DNA from 2 places in the Micromonospora sp. HB375 genome. Region 1 is predicted to be linked to the other one. Evidence: riboswitches for the same ligand, from Rfam matches in the RefSeq annotation. Region 1 holds a riboswitch; the other holds the start of a gene.
The links. Region 1 has a riboswitch for thiamine pyrophosphate ahead of thiE (thiamine phosphate synthase). Riboswitches for the same ligand answer to the same signal wherever they lie in the genome.
Positions count from the first base shown of each region.

Region 1 (3,200 bases):
CCCTCGGTTGGGGGCGCGCCCGCGCGGCCTGCGCCCCATCAAGGCTCGCCCACGCGTCAGGCACCCATAGCGTGCCACCCACAGGCAGCGCTCACGACGAGTGGAACACCATGGGTGTCATAAGGGCCTTGAGACACCCATGGCGTTCCACTCGGGGCTGGATCTGGCGACGAGTGGAACGCGATGGGTGTTTGCGGGCGGGCCTCTGACGCCCGTAAGTGTCTCGGGCGGCTCGACGGGTGGCGAGCCGGGGACCAACGGGTGGCGGGCGGCGAGCCGGGGGCCCGGTGGGTGGTAGGTGGCGAAATGGGGGCCAGCGGTGACGTGTGGCGGGCCGGGGGCGTAGCGGGGTGAGGCTCGTGGCGGCGGGCACGGATCAGTGGTTCGCCTCGGTGGCACGACGTTCTGCCAAGGCCTGGCGTACCAGGGCCACTGTGGCGTCGGGCCGGCGTAGCACGTCGTCGGCGGTGAAGCGGAGCACGAGCCACCCGGCCGCGCGCAGCGCGTTCAGGCGAGCCACGTCCCGGCGGAAGTGAGCCCGTTCGCGGTGGTGGTCGCGGTCGTACTCGACCGCGATGCGGAGCGCCGGCCAGGCCAGGTCCACCCGGGCCACGAAGCGTCCACCGGCGCGTACCTCGTGCTGGGCGGTGAGCGGGCCGAGGCCGGCGTCGAGCAGGAGCAGCCGCAGGCGAGTCTCCATCGGGGACTCGCTCAACGGCTCGGCCAGCGCCAGCACCTCGCGCAACAGCGGAGCGCCCGGCCAGCCCGGCCGGGCGGCGGCGTAGGCCCGCAGGGCGGGCAGCTTCACGGCCCGGCGACGCAGCAGCGCCTCGACGGCGACCAACGCCTCGGCGAGTGAGCCCTGCCGGCCCAGGTCGAACGCCGTGCGAAGGGGCGTGGTGACCGGCAGCCCGCCGACGAGGGTGCGGTCCCGCTCCGGCAGCGGTGACCGGACCAACCGCAACCGTGGGTGCGGTCGCAGCCGCGCAGCAGTCGGCAACAGTACTGTCACCGGCGCGTCGCGGGGGAGCACGTCCGCGCCGAACAACCACGCGGCGCTGCGCCCTGCCAGCACGACACCCGGCGGCAGGCGCAACGCCACCGCCTCGCACCACATCCGGTGGTCGTCGGCGCGGTACCCGTCCCGGTGCACGTACACGTCCGGCAGCAGGCGGATCCAGGTCTGCCCGCGCAGCATCGTCCAGGTGAGTAGCCCTTCGGAGACGGCACGGCTGCCCCGGAACGGCAGGATCTCCAGGCGGCGCGGAACACGGGCGGGAACGGACACCCAGGCAGCGTGTCGTGACGGGACGGTCACCCGCTGCCCCGATCCGGCGGACGGCTGGTTCCTGGGAAAAACCTCACCCGGGCTTCCGTACGGGCGGGAGGCGTCGTACGGTAGGCCGCAAGTGACCCACGGGAGCCCGGTGCGGACCGGGCTGAGAGGGGGGCTGGGAGCCCCCGACCGTCGAACCTGATCCGGGTAATGCCGGCGCAGGGAGGAGCGTTGCCGTGCTGTCCCTGGGACGACTGCATCTCATCACCGACACCCGGCCGGGGCGTGACCCGCTCGCCGTGTTGCGTGCCGCACTGCCCGTGGCGGGCGCAGACCTCGTCGTGCAGGTGCGCGTGGAGGACGACGCCACCGACCGGGAGGCGTACGAGCTGGCCCGGCTGGTGGTCGACGCCTGCCGGCCGTACGGCGCACAGTGCCTGGTCAACGACCGGCTGCACGTGGCGCTCGCGGTGGACGCCGCCGGTGGCCACGTCGGCGCGGACGACCTGCCGGTGCGTGCCGCGCGCCGGGTGCTCGGCCCGGACGCGGTGCTCGGCGCGACCGCCCGCGAACCGGTGACCGCCCGGGCCGCGGTGGACGCGGGCGCGAGCTACCTGGGCGTGGGCCCGTGCCACGTCACCACCACCAAGTCCGGCCTGCCGGAACCGATCGGCCCCGAGGGGATACGCGCGGTCGCGACGGCGGTGTCGGTGCCGGTGATCGCGATCGGCGGGGTGACCGCCGCGAGCGTGCCGGCGCTGCGGGCCGCCGGGGCGTACGGGGTGGCGGTGGTCGGCGCGCTCAGCGGGGCAGCCGACCCCGCGCACGCCACCGCCGAGCTGCTGCGGGCCCTGACGTGTTAACAGGGGGCCCTTCCTCCACCGGAGGCGTTAACAGGGGGCCCTTCCTTAACGACGTGGCGGTGGTGGGGGGCGGGCCTGTCGGGTGGGCGATCGCGTGGCGGTGCGCGCAGCGTGGACTGCGCGTGGTGGTGCACGACGACCGGCCTGGGTCGGGCGCGTCGTCGGTGGCCGCCGGGATGCTGTCGCCGGTCGCCGAGGCGTACTTCGGTGAGCACGAACTCACCGCGCTGCTCGTCGAGTCCGCCGCCCGCTGGCCCGGTTTCGCGGCCGAGCTGGCCGAGGCGAGCGGCGTCGACATCGGCTACCGCACCGAGGGCACGCTCGTCGTCGGGCTCACTGCCGACGACCTGGCCGAGGCGAGGCGGCTGTGGTCGTACCAGCAGGGCCTGGAACTGCCGATCACGCCGCTGCGTCCCTCGGAGCTGCGCGACCGCGAGCCGGCGTTGGCGCCGCGCGTGCGCGGCGGCGCTGTCGCGCCCGGCGACCACCAGGTCGACCCGCGGCGGCTGGTCGTCGCGCTGCGCACGGCCGCCGAGCGCGCCGGCGTGGAGCTGCGCCCGGCGCGCGTCGGCGCGCTGTCCGAGGTGGACGCGCGGGTCACTGTGGTCGCGGCCGGCTGCGGCGCGGCTGCGCTGACCGGCCTGCCGGTCCGGCCGGTGAAGGGCCAGGTGCTGCGGCTGCGCGCGCCGGGTGGCGGTCCGCCGGGCTTCCGGCACGTGATCCGGGGGTACGCGGACAGCGAGCCGGTCTACCTGGTGCCCCGGGACAGCGGCGAGGTCGTGGTCGGGGCGACGGTCGAGGAGCGCGCGGACACCGCTGTCACCGCCGGTGGCGTGCTGACACTGCTGCGCGCCGCCACGGAGCTGGTGCCGGAACTCGTCGAGTACGAGCTGGTGGAGGCAGTCGCCGGGCTGCGCCCCGGTACGCCGGACAACGCGCCGATCATCGGGCCGCTGCCCGGGCAGCCGGGTGTGCTCGCCGCGACCGGACATCACCGGCACGGCATCGTGCTCACCCCGGTCACCGCCGACCTGGTCACCGAGCTGATCGTCACCGGCGAG
Region 1 is NZ_JAGGJO010000001.1:6,208,740-6,211,939, reverse strand. It holds gene J3R08_RS27490 (DUF559 domain-containing protein) at 377-1,288, opposite strand; TPP riboswitch at 1,407-1,518, shown strand; gene thiE (thiamine phosphate synthase) at 1,513-2,139, shown strand; gene thiO (glycine oxidase ThiO) at 2,133-3,200, shown strand, end outside.

Region 2 (3,200 bases), 680 kb from region 1:
GTGGACTTGCCGGCCCCGTTGGGGCCGAGGACGGCGAGCGCCTCGCCGGCGCGTACCCGAAGATCGGTGGGGTCGAGCCGAGGCGGCAGGCCGAGCCGCTCCGCGGTGAGCAGCACGTCGCCGGGCGGCGTGGTGGCGTGCCGGGGTGGCGTGACGTGGCCGGGTACCCAGACCCCGGCGGCGGCCAGCGCGTCGCCGTGCGCGGCGAAGACCGCAGCGGGCGGCCCGTCGGCGCGCACCCCGCCGCCCGGTTCCAGCACCACCACGCGGTCGACCAGCGGCAGCGCCTCGGTGACCCGGTGCTCCACCAGGACCATCGTGGTGTCCGTGTCGAGCGCGTCCGCGACGGCCCGGCGGATCAGCGCGGCGCCGGCCGGGTCGAGGTTGGCGGTGGGCTCGTCGAGCAGCAGCAGTCCGGGGCGCAGCGCGAGCGTGCCGGCCAGGGCGAGCCGCTGCTGCTCACCGCCGCTGAGCGCGGCGGTCGGCCGGTCCCGGGGGTACGGGAAGCCGACCCGGCGCAGCGCCTCGTCGACGCGGGGCCAGATCTCCCCGGCGGGTACGCCCCGGTTCTCCAGCCCGAACGCGACGTCGTCACCGGAGCGGGCCATGACGAGCTGGGTTTGCGGATCCTGGAACAGGATGCCGACGCGCTCGCGGGCCTTGCGCGGGTCCAGCCCGTCGATCTCGACGGTGCCCTCCTGCTCGCCGGAGTCCTCCGGCAGCAGCCCGGCCAGCGCCGCCAGCAGCGTGCTCTTACCGGCGCCGGAGGGTCCGAGCAGCAGCACCCGCTCGCCGCTCTCCACCCGAAGATCCACCCCGCGCAGAGCCCAGCGTTTCCGTCCCCCGTGCCGCCACCCGAACCCCCGCAGCACCACCCCGCTCACCGCCCACCACCCCCTCTCCCGGCCCAGCCTGCGTGATCAAGGAGTTCGCGTCCGGAAAACCGTGCCCGGCGGACGCAAACTCCTTGATCACCGGGGCGGGGCGAGGCGAGGCGAGCCTCAGACCAGGGCGCGGTCGCGGCCGGCGGGGAAGCGGTCCAGGACGCCGGTGTTCGCCAGCGCGCGGGTGAGGGCCACCGCACCCAGGCCGGCCACCAGCAGACAGCTGAGCACGCCGAACGCGATGTAGGGCAGCCGGAACGTCGTCCAGCTCGTGCCGGGGTACCAGTAGAGAGCGTCGAACAGCGTGGCGAAGAGGCCGCCGCACGCGCCGGCGAGCGCCGCCGTGAGCGGCCGGTGGAGGCGGTACCGGGTGGCCGCGAAGACCGCCTCGACGCCCAGGCCCTGCACCGCGCCCTGGAGGATCGCCATCGCACCGTAGGGGGAGCCGAGCAGCACCGAGACGGCCGAGGCGACGGTCTCGGTGAGCAGCGCCGCCCCCGGCTTGCGGACGATGAGCGCGCTCAGCACGGCCGGGATGAGCCAGACGCCGTACATGACCGACTGGAGCGGGGCGAAGAAGGCGAACGGCCCGTCGCTGCCCTTCCAGAGGATGTTCCAGAGCTGGAACACGACGCCGAAGGTGACGGCGATGACCGAGGCGACGACGATGTCGACGGTACGCCAGCGGTTGCTGTCGGTGTGGTTCACGGTTGGCTCCCAGTTCGTCGAGGTGAACCAGGAGAAGACGCACGCCGCGCCCGGTGGTCACCGGACGGCGACGCGGCTGGAGGTCGACCGAACTCCCTGCGCTGGCATTACCCAGATCAGGTTCGAGGGTCTGCGGGCACCGGCCCGCACTCTCAGCGCTGTGCGCTCCCCTGTCGGATGTGAAGTTGTCTCGTCGCAGACGCTAGCACCGACCACGGGCCCCGGCCCAGCAGGGCGAGTGTCGGTATGGTGGCGATCATGCTGGTGGATGCGCGGGGACTGACGTTCGAGGTACGCGCCGGTGGCCCCGAGGGCGGTGACCCGGTCCTGCTGCTGCACGGCTTCCCGCAGCACTCCGGCGAGTGGGACGCGGTCACGCCCGCGCTGCACGCCGCCGGGCTGCGCACGTACGCGCTCGACCAGCGCGGCTACTCGCCCGGCGCGCGGCCGGCGGACGTCGGGGCGTACCGGATTCCGGAGCTGGTGGCCGACGCGGCCGGCGTGCTGGATTCCCTCGGGGTGACCCGCGCCCACCTGGTCGGCCACGACTGGGGCGCGATCGTGGCGTGGGGTCTGGCGGCGGCGCACCCGGAGCGGGTGCGGACGCTGACCGCGGTGTCGGTGCCGCACCCGGCCGCGATGGGGCACGCGCTCGCCACCGACCCGCGGCAGAAGGTCAAGTCCGCGTACATAGCGTTGTTCCGTAAGCCCGGTACGGCGGAAAAGGTGCTGCTGGCGTGGAACGCCGCCACGCTGCGCAAGCTGCTCAGCGGCGTGGGCGACGCCGGCGCGGTGGCCCGGTACGCCGAGCCGATGCGCGAGCCGGGGGCGTTGACGGCGGCGCTGAACTGGTATCGCGCGATGACCGGGGCGGACATGAAGGCGGTCGCCCCGGTCGGGGTGCCCACCACGTTCGTCTGGAGCGACAAGGACGTGGCGATCGGCCGGACGGCCGCGCAGGCGTGCGCCGCGCACGTCACAGGTGACTACCGGTTCGTGACGCTGCCCGGCGTCAGCCACTGGATCCCGGACGAGGCGCCCGGCCCGCTGGCCGAGGCGATCCTCGCCCGGTGCGCAGGAACGGAGGAGGCATGACGGTGAGCGCCGAGGCGTACCTGGCGGTGGTGACCGAGACGATCGGCCGGGTCGCCGCCGAGCAGCGGCGCAACGTGGCCGACGCGGCCGACCTGATCGCAGCGGCGCTGCGCGCCGATGGTGTGGTGCACGCGTTCGGCACCGGGCACTCCGAGGCGCTGGCCATGGAGATCGCCGGTCGGGCCGGCGGGCTGGTGCCCACGAACCGGATCGCGTTGCGTGACCTGGTGCTGGTCGGCGGCGATCCGGCCGACGTGCTCGGCCCGAAGCTGGAACGCGACCCGGCGGTGGCGCACCGCCTCTACGAGCTGGCGCCGATCCGGCCGCAGGACGTGTTCGTGCTCGCCTCGAACTCGGGCGTGAACGGGGCGATGGTCGAGTTCGCGTCCATCGTGAAGGAACGCGGGCACGGGCTGGTGGCGATCACGTCGGCGCAGCACTCGGCCCGGATGACGTCGCGGCACCCGTCCGGCCGCAAGCTCGCCGACTTCGCCGACGTGGTGCTGGACAACG
Region 2 is NZ_JAGGJO010000001.1:5,527,351-5,530,550, reverse strand. It holds gene J3R08_RS24320 (ABC transporter ATP-binding protein) at 1-884, opposite strand, end outside; gene J3R08_RS24315 (ECF transporter S component) at 1,002-1,592, opposite strand; TPP riboswitch at 1,668-1,774, opposite strand; gene J3R08_RS24310 (alpha/beta fold hydrolase) at 1,851-2,687, shown strand; gene J3R08_RS24305 (sugar isomerase domain-containing protein) at 2,684-3,200, shown strand, end outside.
Region 2: another riboswitch for thiamine pyrophosphate. It lies ahead of J3R08_RS24315 (ECF transporter S component); the one in region 1 lies ahead of thiE (thiamine phosphate synthase).